DNA from 2 places in the Streptomyces sp. NPDC096311 genome. Region 1 is predicted to be linked to the other one. Evidence: riboswitches for the same ligand, from Rfam matches in the RefSeq annotation. Region 1 holds a riboswitch; the other holds the start of a gene.
What was found. A riboswitch is a leader RNA that binds a small molecule or an ion and turns the genes downstream of it on or off. The one in region 1 is predicted to bind thiamine pyrophosphate.

Region 1 (7,360 bases):
TTGTGGGCGCCGACCACGTCCTTGGAGTCGTTGGCGTGGATCAGCTTGAGCCGGCCCGCGCCGACCGTGTCCACCAGCAGGTCGAGCGTCTGGTGCATGCCGCTCGGCCCGGTCAGGTCGTGCCCCGCCGCGTAGATGTGGCAGGTGTCGAGGCACACGCCCAGCTTCGGATGGGCGTCCAGCGCCTCGAAGTACGGCCCGAAGTCCCAGGTGCGCGAGCAGAGCGAGGCGCCCTGGCCCGCGGTCGACTCCAGGAGCAGATACGGGTCGTCGTCATGCGTCAGCTCGTCCAGCAGGGGCAGCAGATGCTCACGCACCTGCTTCAGGGCGACGGACCGCTCCCGGCCCCCGGTGGCGCTCCCCGTGTGCACGACCACGCCGAGCGCCCCGATCTCCCGGCCCCGCCGCAGCGAGTGCCGCAGCGATTCCACGGACTTCTCGACCGTCGCCTCGGTGTGCGAGCCGAAGTTGATCAGATAGGGCGCGTGGACGTACGCGGGTATCGACTCGGCGGCACAGGCCGCCCGGAACTCCTCGTCCTGGCGGGGGCTGCCGACGGGCGTCGCCCAGCCGCGCGGGTTGGCGACGAAGACCTGGACGGCCTCGGCGCCCATCTCGCGTGCGTAGGTCAGGCCGACGGAGCTGAGGCCGCCGGCCACGGGGACATGGCCGCCGACGGGGTTGCGGAGCTGCTTGCTGGTCACGCTCTTCAGGGTGTCACGCGCTCCGGGACGGCCCGGCGGCGGACCTCACTGCCGAGGTCCCAGCAATTTGCCGTGGTCTCGGCGCCGCTTGTGGTCTCAGCGGATCACGATGGAGATCGTCGACCCCTTGGGCGCGGTCTTGCCGCCCTCCACCGACTGGCTCTTGACGTGGTCACCGAAGAGCCCGAGCAGCCCGCGGTCCTCGTCGACCTGGAACCCGGCGTCCTCCAGCGTCTGCTTCGCGTCGTCCACGCTGTCGCCCACCACATCCGGCACCGAGACCATCTCGGGGCCCTTGGAGACGGTCAGCGTGACGGTGTCGCCGCCTGCGACCTGGCTGCCCGCCTTCGGCGACTGCTGGGCGATCTGGCCCTGGTCGAACTCCGAGTTGACCTGCTGGGTGGCGATCTTCACCTTCAGGCCCGCCTGCTCGAGCTCCGAGGTGGCGTCCGCGACGGACGCGCCCGTGACGTCCGCGACCTCCACCGGGCTGCCCTTGCTGACGGTGAGGGCGATGGCCGAACCGGCGTGCCGCTCCGTGCCCGCGCCCGGATCCGAACTGATCAGGAAGCCCTTGGGAACGTCCTGGTCGAACTCCCGGGTGACCATGCCCGCGGCGAGCCCGTCCCCCTTCAGGACCTCCCGCGCCTTGAACAGCGCGAGTCCCGTCAGGTCGGGCACCTTCACCGTCTCCGGGCCGTTCGAGATGGTCAGCGTCACGGAGTCGTTGTCCCGGATGCGGGCGCCGGGCGCCGGGTCGCTGCTGATGACGGTGCCGCGCTTCACGGTGTCGCTGTAGGCGTGCTTGACCTGCCCGACGTCGAGACCGGCCTGCTCGATGCGCGCCGTGGCCTGCGCCTCGGTCTTTGCCAGCAGCAGCGGGACCTTCGTGAACTGGCCGGAATTGATGTACCAGACGCCCGCGCCGAGCCCGAGCACCAGCACGACCGCGGCGATGATCGCGAACATTCCGCGCCGGGGCCGTGAGCCGCTCCGCGGGGGAGCGGGCGGTCCGGACTCGAATCGGCTGGTCTGCTCGAACCGACTGGTCCGGTTCACCGGGTCGCCGGCGTCGCCGTCGTCCTCGTTCACCGGCAGCAGGCGGGGCACGGAGAGCGAGCGCGGGATCACGCTCGTACGGTCGCCCGCGTTGTCGTGCCCCACGGCGAGCGCCTGCGGGGGTATGGCGTCGAGCTGTTCGGCGGTGAGGCCGGCCCGCGCCTGGAGGACCTGGCCGAGCAGCGCCACCGCGTCGTGCGGGCGCACCTCGGGGTTGCGGGCGGTCGCCGAGGCGACCAGCTCGTCCAGGACGTAGGGCATCGAGGGCACGGCGGCCGAGGGCGGCGGCACATCCGCGTGCAGGTGCTGGTAGAGCACCTGGGCGGGGGAGTCCCCTGAGTGCGGCTTGCCGCCGGTGAGCATCTCGTAGAGGACGACCCCGCAGGCGTAGACGTCGACGCGGGTGTCCGCGGTGCCGTTCTCGATCTGCTCGGGGGCGAGGTACGACACGGTGCCAAGGACGGCCCCTGTCGTGTTCGTGACGGTGTCCACGGCTCGGACGAGGCCGAAGTCGGCCACCTTGACCCGGCCGTCGTCCCCTATCAGGACGTTCTCCGGCTTCATGTCGCGGTGCACGAACCCGGCGCGGTGCGCGGCGCCGAGCGCGGCGAGCACCGGCTCCAGGACGTCCAGGGCTGCCCGCGGCTGCAGCGCCCCGCGCTCGCGCAGCACGTCACGCAGGGTGCAGCCGGCGACGTACTCCATGGCCAGATAGACGTACGACCCGTCCGCGCCCTGGTCGAAGACCTGCACCACGTTGGGGTGCGCGAGCCGGGCCACCGACTTGGCCTCCCGGATGAACCGCTCGACGAACGAGCCGTCGGCGGCCAGCGTCGGGTGCATCACCTTGAGCGCGAGTACGCGGTCGAGGCGGGTGTCCAGGGCCCGGTAGACCGTGGCCATCCCGCCGACTGCGATCCGTGCGTCGACGCGGTAGCGGCCGTCGAGCACTTGCCCGACAAGCGGGTCCTGAAGGGTCGTATCCACGCAGGCGAGTCTACGAGCCGCCACTGTCACCCCCACCCTTCCGGCCAATTCCGGAGCGGGACTGCAGCCGACCTGTGACGGATCTCGCACGCTTGATCGATCCGGTCCACATGCCGTGCACAGGGAAGGTAAGGCAGCCTGCCCCGCCACCCCCCAGCCGCCAACGGCACCCCGCCCCCCACAGGCGACGCACACTTTCCAGCCGACTGGAAACGGGCGGTGCGCGGGCGGGAGAAAAAACACAGACGCCAGGTACCTAGAAAGCGGGCCGCTCAGGATCCAACCGCGCCAGCCCCTCCGCAGGAGACGACGCGGAGGCGAAGTGCCGCCGAGGAATCCGCCCCGCACGCCACGCGAGCCGCCCGGCTTCCACCGCGTGCTTCATACCCTCGGCCATCAGCACCGGCTCCTGGGCCCGGGTCACGGCCGACGCCAGCATGACGCCCGCACACCCCAGCTCCATCGCGAACGCCGCATCCGACGCCGTACCGGCCCCCGCGTCCAGAATCACCGGCACACGCGCGTGCTCCACGATCAGCTGGAAGTTGTGCGGGTTGCGGATGCCGAGACCGGACCCGATGGGCGACCCGAGCGGCATGACCGCCGCGCACCCCACGTCCTCCAGCTTCCGCGCGAGCACGGGATCGTCGTTGGTGTACGGCAGCACGGTGAACCCGTCGTCGACCAGCGTCTCGGCGGCGTCCAGCAACTCGATCGGATCCGGCAGCAGGGTCCGCTCGTCGGCGATGACCTCCAGCTTGACCAGCTCCGTACCGAGCGCCTCCCGCGCGAGCCGCGCGGTCAGCACGGCCTCGCCCGCGGTGAAACACCCCGCCGTGTTCGGCAGCACCCGGATGCCCAGCTTGTCGAGCACGGACAGCACCGAGCCGTGCGCCGCGGGATTCACCCGCCGCATCGCGACCGTCGTCAGCTCCGTGCCGGACGCCACGAGCGACCGCTCCAGGACGTCGAGGCTGGGCGCACCCCCCGTCCCCATGATCAGCCGGGACGAGAAGGACGTACCTCCGAGGACAAACGGATCGTCGGCCATGGTTCAGCCTCCTTGGACTGCGGTGAGGACTTCGACGCGGTCTCCCTCGGAGAGGGCCGTGGACGACCACTGCGTGCGCGGGACGACGGTTTCGTTGAGCGCGGCGGCGACGCCGGACGGCGCGACGGTGAGGGTGGCGACGAGCGCGTCGAGGGCCGTGTCGGCGGCGACGAGCCGTCGCTCTCCGTTGACGAAGATGTTCATACGGTCTGCTCCGTGAGTGCGGCGCTGAAGCGCCCGGGGGTGAAGGGGCGGGCCTCTTCCGGGAGCTCGCCGGTGGTCAGGGCGTGCGCCATGGCGTCCCCGGTGACGGGCGTGAGCAGCACGCCGTTGCGGTAGTGCCCGGTGGCCAGCAGCAGCCCGTCGAGCGCGGTCGGGCCGAGCAGCGGCGCGTTGTCGGGCGACCCGGGCCGCAGGCCCGCGCGCGTCTCGGTGAGCGGCAGCTCGGTGATCCCGGGCACCAGCTCGTGGGCGTCGCGCAGCAGCTCGTAGACCCCGCCCGCGGTCACCGTCGTGTCCCAGCCCAGCTCCTCGCTGGTGGCGCCCACGACGAGCTCACCGTTCTCCCGCGGCACCAGGTAGACCTGGCTGCCGCGGACCACGGCCCGCACGGTCCGGCTCAGGAACGGCGCGTACCGCTTCGGCACGGTCAGCCGCAGCACCTGACCCTTCACGGGCCGTACGGGCGGCAGTACGTCGGCAGGCACGCCCGGGAGCTTTCCGCTGAGGCTCCCGGCGGCGAGCACCACCTGTCCCGCCGCCAGCCGTTCACCGCCCGTCGTGACGACCCCGGCGGCCCGGTCCCGTACGACGGTCAAGCGCTCCGCCCACGTCCGGTGGAACTCCACTCCGGCTCGCTCACACGCCGTGACCAGGGCCTTCGCGAGCCGGCGCGGGTCGATCTGGTGGTCGCCGTCGACCCGCAGCCCGCCGCGCACGCCCGGCGCGAGCATGGGCTCCAGACGGCGGCACTCCCGGCCGCTGAGCCACTCCGATTCGAGCCCCGAGCGGTGTTGCAAGGCGTGCAGTTCGCGCAGGTGAGCCCGGTCGTCGGCGTCCAGCGCGACGGCCAGCGTGCCGCACCGGCGGTAGCCGAGGTCCTGGCCGCTCGCCTCGGTGAGTTCGGCGGCGAAGTCGGGATAGCGGCGCGCGGAGGCGAGGTTCAGGCCCAGCAGGGTCTGCTCGCCGTAGTGCAGCTCGGTGACGGCGGCGAGCATTCCGGCGGCCACCCGTGCCGCCCCGCCGCCCGGCTCGGGGTCCACGACCGCGACGGTGAACCCGCGCTGCGCGGCCCGCCAGGCGGTCACCAGACCGATGATCCCGCCCCCGATGACGAGGACGTCTGACGCACGTGCGTCCGATGACGGCGCATCCGAGGAACGTGCAGGTGTACGCGTAGGCGACATGGGCGTCCAGCCCCTCCCTTCGCCGGCATGACCCGGATCAGGTTCGTACGGTCGGAGGCCGCCAGCCTCCCTCTCAGCCCGGTGCGTCCGGGCTCCCGCGAGTGCTTTACGTTGGCCACCCTAGCCGCTGCCGTATGTCTCAGTAAGGGAGCCTCCGCCCATGGCCCGTACGCTCGACGGCCTGGTCCTCGCCCCGGTCGCCGACCAGGCCCCCGGGCAGGTCGGTACGCGCACCCGGTTCACGTACCACGAGAAGGACGGCGAGATCTGGGCCGAGTACGCGGGCGGGGACGTCGTACGCGGTCACCTCGTGGGGACGCGGGAGGGCGACCGCCTCGACTTCCGTTACGTGCAGCTGAAGCACGACGGCAGCACCTCGTCGGGCCACTGCGTGTCCGTGGTCGTGGAGCTGCCCGACGGACGGTTGCGCCTGGAGGAGACCTGGGAGTGGGAGTCCCAGGACGGAAGCGGTACGAGCGTTGTGGAACAGGTCACTGCGCACGTCCCCTGACTGACAGATTGTCAGTTGTCTATGGTGATCAGGTGAGCGAGCAGACGCGGGCACAGGTGCGTACGGCACGGCGGGTCGTCATCGTGGGCGCGGGCATGGCCGGCGTACAGACGGCGGTCGCCCTGCGGGAACAGGGATTCACCGGGAATGTGACGCTGATCGGCGCCGAGCCGCACCAGCCGTACGACCGGCCACCCCTGTCCAAGGCGGTGCTGCTCGGCAAGGCCGAGGGCTCCGCCTTCGACATCGACTTCGAGGCGCTGGACATCGAACTGCGGCTCGGCTGCGAGGCGCTGGGCGTGCGCCCCGCGGACCATGAGCTGGACACCGAGGCAGGACCGGTGCCCTACGACGTCCTGGTCCTCGCGACCGGCGCGGAACCGATCCAGCTGCCGGGCGCCGAGGGCGTTCCCGGCGTCCATCTGCTGCGGACCCTGGACGACGCCGAGCGGCTGCGCCCCGTGCTCGCCCAGCAGCACGACATCGTGGTCGTCGGGGCGGGCTGGATCGGTGCGGAGTTCGCGACGGCGGCACGTGAGGCCGGGTGCGCGGTCACGGTCGTCGAGGCCGCCGACCGGCCGCTGGCCGGCGCGCTGCCCGCGGAGGTGGCCGCGCCGATGACCGCCTGGTACGCGGACAGCGGGGCGTCGCTGCGCACCCACGCGCGTGTGGAGCGCGTCGAGCCCGGCGCGGTGATCCTTGACGACGGCACGAGGGTGCCGGCGGGCGCCGTGGTCGTCGGCATCGGCGCGCGCCCCGCCACCGCCTGGCTGGCCGGCTCCGGCATCGAGCTCGGTGCCCACCGCGAAGTGGTCGCCGACAACCACCTGCGTACCTCCGTGCCGGACGTCTACGCGGTCGGCGACTGCGCCTCCTTCCCGTCGGGCCGCTACGAGCAGCGCCTCCTCGTCCACCACTGGGACAACGCCCTCCAGGCGCCGCGCACGGTCGCGGCGAACATCATCGGCGAGGCCCCGGCGGCCTACGACCCGGTCCCGTACTTCTGGTCCGAGCAGTTCGGCCGCTTCGTCCAGTACGTCGGCCATCACACCCCCGCCGATACGACCATCTGGCGGGGCGACCCGTCGGGCGCGGCCTGGACGGTGTGCTGGCTCCGCGAGAGCCGCCTCATCGCCCTGCTGGCCGTGGGGCGTCCCCGTGACCTGGCCCAGGGCCGCCGCCTCATCGAGGCGGGCATGCCCATGCATCCGGACGTCCTGGCCGACCCTTCCCGCCCTCTGAAGGACGCCACGGCATGACCGCCCGGTCTGCGTCGCCCGGACGGCGGTCCGGGGGGCGCTCGGGTACCGAGTGTCAGTCCGGGATGGCAGGCTTGTCCCGTGACCGAGATTGACGCAAAGATCGATGCTCTCGTCCCCGCCTGGCTCACCCTCCCCGACATCGCCGAACAGCTCGGCGTCGAGGTGACCCGCGTCCGGCAGTTGGTCAAGGAGGGCCAGCTGATCGCCGTACGCCGTGGTGACAACCGCGCGCTGCACGTCCCCGCCGCCTTCATCGACGGGAACGAGCAGAAGGTCGTCAAGGGCCTGACCGGCACCTTGACGCTCCTGCGGGACGACGGCTTCTCCGACGAAGAGATGCTCGAGTGGCTCTTCACCCCCGACCCGAGCCTGCCCGGCAC
Region 2 (7,360 bases), on a different contig from region 1:
CGTCCTCGCCGGAACAGCCGCGGCGATCTTCCTGCTCGTGGGATTCATCCTGAAGGTCCTCACCCCCGAGCTGGCGTTCGCCCAGACCCTGCTGACCACCGGGTGGGTCTTCGGCGCGGTCACGGCGGCCGCAATCCTGGTCGCCGCGGTCGGGCTGCTGCTCACCGCTCTGCGCAACGGCTCGTCCTCGCTCCAGGCCGGAGCACCCGGCGAGCTCAACGCGGAGGTGGCCCGGGCCAGGGAAGCCTGGCGCGAGGCCCTGCTGGAGCGCGGCATCATGCCGTTCCTCCGGGAGGCCCTCACCGACCCGGGCACGGCGGCACTGACCCGTCCGTCACCGACACCGACCACCGGCCGCATGCCGCACCTCGGCTACAACCGGCCGGGGTTCAGCAGCCCCGACGGCGGCCCCGCGGCGGGTCCGCGCCCGAGCTTCACCAGCCCGGACTTCACCAGCCCGGACTTCGGGGGGCCCGAGCATCAGCCGGAGTGACACCCGGCGGGCCGACACCGGGGTGACGGGAACGAGGGGCCTGCGCCGATACGGCGCGGGCCCTTTTGCCGCTGCCCGCCCCTTCACCGGCGCCCGCCTCGCTCGTCCCGCCCGTCCCGCTCGTACGGTCCCGGCGCGCCCCGTCAGATGATGCCGAGCCCCCGGGCGGCCCTCATCCAAGCTGGGAACTGGGAAAGCAGCCGGTCGTACAACTCCGGGTCCGGTACGCCGCTGATGTCGTCCACCGCGAAGAACCCCACGTTGTCGACGCGCCGACCGGGCAGCGTGTCGAACCGCTCCAGCACGCCGTAGTTCGACCGCCCCAGGCCCACGAACTGCCAGAAGATCGGCTCCTCCACCGCGTCCCTCAGCTCCTGCTCGATCTCCTTGTTCCGGTAGACACCTCCGTCGGAGAAGAACAACACCAGCGTGGGATCGACAGCCGGGTGCTCTCGTACATACGTACGCACCTCGGCGATCGCCTTCTGCTCCTCGTTCTGGATACCGACCGACCGCATGTCCACCTGCCCCGGCAGCAGGCCCTTCCGCGGCTTCTTGCTCCGCCGGAACAGGCTCAGCTCACCGACGCGGACATGGAGCTGCAGCCACTCGGGCAGCTCGCCCGGACTCAGGTCCGGCAGCCGGGCGGCATGGGAGGCGAACGTCCACGCCTGCATCACCCCGTCGTCGTCCAACTGCGCCGCCACCGCGGCCATCCGCTCCACCACATCGGCCACGACGCCCTTCGAGTACAGGAACGACATGGAACCGGAGGCGTCGAGGATCAACACGACGCGCGCCGTGACCCCCTCCGCACCGTGCTTCCGCAGGCTGACCGCCACCTGCTCCTTGCGCAACGAGAGCCGCTTGCGCATGTCCACCGGCAACCGCTCCTCGCCCTTGCTGAGACGCGGAGAGGAAGCCGGGGACACTGGGGATACCGGAGATGCCGGGGGTGCCGGCGGGGCGCCCGCAGCGCTGGAAGCGGCTGTCCGTGAGCCCGTCGGCGGGAGCGCGGTCGAAACCGCCGGTGTGCCCCCGGACGAAACCGCCGACTCCGGCCCGGGCGCACCGGCCCCGCCGGACTCCACGCTGATACCGAAGTCGGTGGCGAGACCGGCCAGCCCGGACGCATACCCCTGCCCGACCGCCCGGAACTTCCACTGCCCTCCCCGCAGATACAGCTCGCCCCCGATGAACGCCGTCTCCGTCGTGGCCTCCATCTCGAAGCGCGCGATCTCCTGCTGAGTCCCGGCATCGAGCAGCCGCAGCGTCAGTCCGGACAGCCCGCCGAAGGTGCCACCATCGGCCGAGGCGCACAGGACGACCCGCTCGATCTCCGGTTCCAGGGCATGCAGGTCCACCTCGACGGTGTCCGTCGTGGCAGCGCCGTCCCGCTGCTTCCCGAGATGCCGTACGGCGCCGGAGGCGTGCTGCGGCTGGTTGTAGAAGACGAAGTCCCCGTCGTCCCGCACGCGTCCGCCCTGGCCAAGCAGCAGCGCCGAGGCATCCGCGTCCGGCGCGCCGGCTCCTCCTCTCCAGCCGAGCACGGCCCGCACCGTCCCGGCGGCGACGGGAAGGTTGGCGCCCTTGCTCATGGATGTCGATGTCATGGGCCCAGTCTGCCGAGAGAACGCGGCCCGGGAGCCGTTCGTTGCGCCTGATGTACGCGGCGAACGGCTCCGGGCACGAGTGCGCGTGCGTGCGAATCAGTCCGCGAGCGGCAGATAGACCCGGTTGCCCGCGGCGGCGAACTCCCGAGACTTCTGCAGCATCCCCTCGGCGACCTCTTCAGCCGACGCCCCCGCGGCTGCCGTACCGCCGAACTGCTCGGTGATGCTCTGGCTGATCTTCATCGAGCAGAACTTCGGGCCGCACATGGAGCAGAAGTGCGCCGTCTTGGCGGGTTCGGCCGGCAGGGTCTCGTCGTGGAACTCCCGTGCCGTGTCCGGGTCGAGGGCCAGGTTGAACTGGTCCTCCCACCGGAACTCGAAGCGGGCGTCGGACAGCGCGTCGTCCCATTCCTGTGCACCTGGGTGCCCCTTGGCGAGGTCGGCTGCGTGGGCGGCGATCTTGTAGGTGATGACGCCGGTCTTGACGTCGTCACGATTGGGCAGGCCCAAGTGCTCCTTGGGCGTGACATAGCAGAGCATGGCCGTGCCCCACCAGGCGATCATCGCGGCACCGATGCCGGAGGTGATGTGGTCGTACGCCGGCGCGACGTCCGTCGTCAGCGGGCCGAGCGTATAGAACGGAGCTTCATCACAGATCTCCTGCTGAAGGTCGATATTCTCCTTGATCTTGTGCATCGGGACATGTCCCGGGCCCTCGATCATCGTCTGTACGTGAAAACGCTTCGCGATCGTGTTGAGTTCCCCGAGCGTCCTCAACTCCGCGAACTGAGCCGCGTCGTTGGCGTCCGCGATCGACCCGGGCCGCAGCCCGTCGCCGAGCGAGTACGTGACGTCGTACGCCGCGAGGATCTCGCAGAGTTCCTCGAAGTTCTCGTAGAGGAACGATTCCTTGTGGTGCGCGAGGCACCAGGCCGCCATGATCGAGCCGCCGCGCGAGACGATGCCGGTCTTGCGGTTCGCGGTGAGCGGCACGTACGGCAGCCGCACGCCCGCGTGGACCGTCATGTAGTCCACGCCCTGCTCGGCCTGCTCGACGACCGTGTCCTTGTAGATCTCCCAGGTCAGCTCCTCGGCGCGGCCGTCCACCTTCTCCAGAGCCTGGTAGAGCGGCACCGTGCCGATGGGGACAGGGGAGTTGCGCAGGACCCATTCCCGCGTGGTGTGGATATTGCGGCCGGTGGACAGGTCCATGACCGTGTCCGCGCCCCAGCGGGTCGCCCAGGTCATCTTCTCGACCTCCTCCTCGATGGAGGAGGTGACGGCGGAGTTGCCGATGTTGGCGTTGACCTTCACCAGGAACCGCTTGCCGATGATCATCGGCTCGATCTCCGGGTGGTTGACGTTCGCGGGCAGCACCGCGCGACCGGCGGCGATCTCCTCGCGTACGACCTCGGGGTCGACGTTCTCGCGGACCGCCACGAACTCCATCTCGGGCGTGATCTCGCCCCGCCGGGCGTACGCGAGCTGCGTGACCGCCTCTCCGGGACGGCCTCGACGCGGCTGGCGCGGCCGCCCCGGGAAGACCGCGTCGAGGTTGCGCAGGCCCCCGCGCGGTGAGGTGTGCTTGATTCCGTCGTCCTCGGGACGGACGGGACGGCCCGCGTACTCCTCGGTGTCACCGCGGGCGATGATCCAGTTCTCGCGCAGTGGCGCGAGGCCCCTGCGCACGTCGGTGTCGACGATCGGATCGGTGTACGGGCCGGAGGTGTCGTACAGCGTGACGGACTGCCCGTTGGTGAGGTGCACTTGACGGACCGGCACCCGCAGATCGGGGCGCGAACCCCCGACGTATCCCTTGTGCCAGCCGATGGACTTCCCGGCCTCCCGCGGCTGTTCGCCCTCGGGCGCGGCAGGCGCCTCGCCCATCTGGCTGGAGGCAGGCGTGCGTACGTCCTTGTTGGTCATGAGACCTACTCCCTACGCCGGCATTACCCGGTAACAGGTTCGGCGGTCGACGCAGCGGATTCCGTCTGCCGATGTCCCTTGTGAAACATCACTCGTTCCACGTGAAACATCGCTAAGACGGAGGTCAGCGCCCTCTCAGCCCGGTGCTCCGAGCTCCCGCGTGTGCAAAGGTGACTCCACGCTAGCGTCATATCTGGCGCGGTGAACAGAGGGCCCTCGCCGTTCTTGCGATGATCGGTCGGTGACCACAACGCAGCAGCCCCCGTTCCCGCCGTCCGAGCCGCCGCGCCGACGCGGTCCCGGAGACGGCTATGGGCCTGGTTCCGGAGACGGCCGCGGGCACGGGCCGGGTGGTGGCCCCGGCCCCGGTCCAGGAGTCGGGCATGGGCACGGACCGGGTGAGGGACACGGGCACGGCCCCGGGGGCGGACACGGACATGGATCCGGGTCTGGGGACGGGCCTGGGAAGGGACCTGGACCGGGGAACGGGCACGGCCCTGGAGACGGGCACGGGTCTGGGGAAGGGCACGGGTCTGGGCACTCGCACAGTCACAGCCATGGGCCCGCCACGCCCGTCTCCAAGCATCTGCGCAAGGTCATCGCGGCCATCCTGATCCCCTTCGCCGCCGCGGTCGTTGTAGGTCTCGCGGTGCTCTGGCCCGGTGGCGCCCCTTCCCACGAACGCACCGGCGTCGGCTTCGACCGACAGACCCAGCAGGCCACGGTCACCAAGGTCGACAAGGTCAGCTGCAAGTCCGTGAACGCGTCGGGGGAGACCTCGACCGGCGACACGTCCACCGCCGAGGGCTCCTCCGCGCAACAAGAGGCGACGGGCGACTGCAAAAAGGCGACGATCCGGATCGACACCGGCAAGGACAAGAACCGCACGTTCACGGAGATCATCCAGCCTGACCAGTCACGGCAGTTGCACGAGGGCGAGAAGGTCGTGGCCGCCTACGAGCCCTCCGCGCCCAGGGACCTGCAGTACTCGGTCACCGATGTGAACCGGAAGTTCCCGATGGCGCTGCTCGCCGGGATCTTCGCGCTGGCCGTCGTGGTGGTGGGCCGGATGCGCGGTGTCATGGCGCTGGTAGCACTGGCCATCAGCTTCGTGATCCTGACCTTCTTCATCCTGCCCGCGATCCTTCAGGGCTCGAATCCGCTGGTCGTGGCCGTAGTCGGGGCGAGCGCGATCATGCTGATCGCGCTCTACATGTGCCATGGCCTCTCGGCCCGTACGTCCGTGGCGGTGCTGGGGACCCTGCTCTCCCTGGTGCTGATCGGCATCCTCGGCTCGGAGTTCATCGGCTGGGCGGCGCTGACCGGCAACACTGACGACAACACCGGTCTGATCCATGGCCTGTATCCGTCCATCGACATGAGCGGTCTGCTGCTCGCGGGCGTCATCATCGGTTCGCTCGGTGTGCTTGACGATGTGACGGTGACGCAAACCTCGGCGGTCTGGGAACTGCACGAGGCCAGCCCGACGATGGGCTGGCGCGATCTGTACCGTGCGGGCATCCGGATCGGCCGTGACCACATCGCATCGGTCGTCAACACGCTCGTCCTGGCGTACGCGGGTGCCGCGCTTCCGTTGCTGCTGCTCTTCTCGATCGCGCAGAGCAGTGTGGGCACGGTCGCGAACAGCGAACTGGTCGCCGAAGAGATCGTGCGCACCCTGGTCGGCTCGATCGGCCTGGTCGCCTCGGTGCCGGTGACCACGCTGCTGGCCGCCCTGGTGGTCTCCGCGGACCGTCCGGCCGTCCCGGCCGCCGCCACGGAGCCTGTCGAGAGCCGGGCGCCGGCGCGCGGCGGGAAGGGCCGTCGCCGCAAGCACTGAAGCCTCCCCGCGCCCTCGTCCCCGGTGAGGAAGCGTTACTCCGCTTGGGGGGTGCTGGGGCTCAGCCCGCGCTCTGCTCCTCCGCCAGGATGCGGTCCAGCGCCTCGTCGAGATGGGCGTCGAAGTCCGCGAGGGAACGCTCCTGCCCCAGCGGCACCAGCTTGTCCGTGCGGTCGAGGAAGGCCACGAGCGGCGCCGCCCCGGACCGGAACAGCGCGTGGTCACCACCCACCTGGAGCCGGATCAGCACCTCACCGAACGCCTCCGGGTCGGCGGGCGCGATGTGCACATCCCCGTCACCGCACGGCCGTCCCACGCCATCGATCAGCAACTCCCGCCCGAACGCCCAGGTCACGGGCGCGTCGCCGGGCAAATGGAAGGTCAGCCGCACGGCGTAGGGATCACAGGTCTCGTATCGCAGCTCCACCGGAATGCGGAAAGAGAGCTCCTCCGAAACGAGGAAGCTCATCATGACCTCTGCCTGGACCGACTCGCGCATCGCCTACCCCGTCGTTTGCCGTCGACTGGCCAGGAATCATCCCCCTGACTCTGCTGAAATATTGCTCAACGTACACAAGAGATCACAAGGAGTGAGTTTTCAGATGCTGATAGAGATCGAGAGTGTCCCCAGTAGTCTGCCGATCTCACCTTGCAATTGTCGTGCCGCAGGCAGCAGTCGATCGGCCTGGTGAAGAGGGAGAGAAATGGCCATTGCGGCGGCAGTTGTGCCGACCGTGATGGGAAGGGCCGCGCAGACCGTGCCCAGCGCGTACTCCTGGCGCTCGACGACGGGTTCCATCCGTCCCGTCCGCTCCAGTCGCCGCAGCAGACTGACGTTGTCACGCACCGTATAGGGAGTGATCGACTGCACGGGGTAGCGGTCGAGATGATCCCGACGGGCCTTCTCGTCGAGCTGGGACAGCAGACACTGGCCGATCGCGTGGGCGTGTCCGGTCTCCCGGAAGTCCGCCCACTCCTCCACCGCCGGATTCCCTGGGGTGTCGGCGACACACATGACCTCGATCTCGCCGTCACGGTAGACCGCGTAGTACACGGGTGCACCGATCGAATCGCGCCACTGGGCAAGCGTCGCGCTCACCGTGCTGCGACGTTTCTGCTGCGCTCCGCTACTGCCCAACCGCTCGGCGGCCTCACCGAGGAAGAACAGCCCCTTGTCACGGCACAGATAGCCCTCGTGGACCAGGGTCCGCAGCAGGTGGTAGGCCGTCGGCAGCGCAAGCCCGGCCTCCCGGGCGAGCTGCTTCGCAGGCGCCCCGTGCTCGCGCGCGGCAACGGCCTCCAGCAGGCGCATCGCCCGCTGCACGGAGCCGATCAGAGTCGTGGGATGCGGCTCCGGCGACACGGCTTCCAGGGGAGGAGTACGCGCCTCCGGCAGAGGGGTACGCGCCTCGGCGGGCGAGGTGCGCGGTTGGGTGGGCGGGAGACATGTCCCCGCGGAAGCGCTGGACCGCTGGAGGGGTGGGACGG

Region 2: it holds a riboswitch for thiamine pyrophosphate, as region 1 does, so the genes downstream of both, thiC (phosphomethylpyrimidine synthase ThiC) here and thiO (glycine oxidase ThiO) in region 1, are expected to answer to the same signal.

What each region holds. Positions count from the first base shown of each region.
Region 1 covers NZ_JBIWFN010000002.1:5,615-12,974, reverse strand. The annotation lists gene ACIRA5_RS04640 (deoxyribonuclease IV) at 1-704, opposite strand, end outside; gene pknB (Stk1 family PASTA domain-containing Ser/Thr kinase) at 801-2,750, opposite strand; gene ACIRA5_RS04630 (thiazole synthase) at 3,007-3,801, opposite strand; gene thiS (sulfur carrier protein ThiS) at 3,805-4,005, opposite strand; gene thiO (glycine oxidase ThiO) at 4,002-5,207, opposite strand; TPP riboswitch at 5,205-5,316, opposite strand; gene ACIRA5_RS04615 (hypothetical protein) at 5,368-5,718, shown strand; gene ACIRA5_RS04610 (NAD(P)/FAD-dependent oxidoreductase) at 5,751-6,977, shown strand; gene ACIRA5_RS04605 (Rv2175c family DNA-binding protein) at 7,059-7,360, shown strand, end outside.
Region 2 covers NZ_JBIWFN010000022.1:93,582-100,941, reverse strand. The annotation lists gene ACIRA5_RS41730 (hypothetical protein) at 1-493, shown strand, start outside; gene ACIRA5_RS41725 (VWA domain-containing protein) at 637-2,106, opposite strand; gene thiC (phosphomethylpyrimidine synthase ThiC) at 2,203-4,032, opposite strand; TPP riboswitch at 4,025-4,202, opposite strand; gene ACIRA5_RS41715 (YibE/F family protein) at 4,274-5,872, shown strand; gene ACIRA5_RS41710 (SsgA family sporulation/cell division regulator) at 5,934-6,371, opposite strand; gene ACIRA5_RS41705 (IclR family transcriptional regulator) at 6,471-7,235, opposite strand.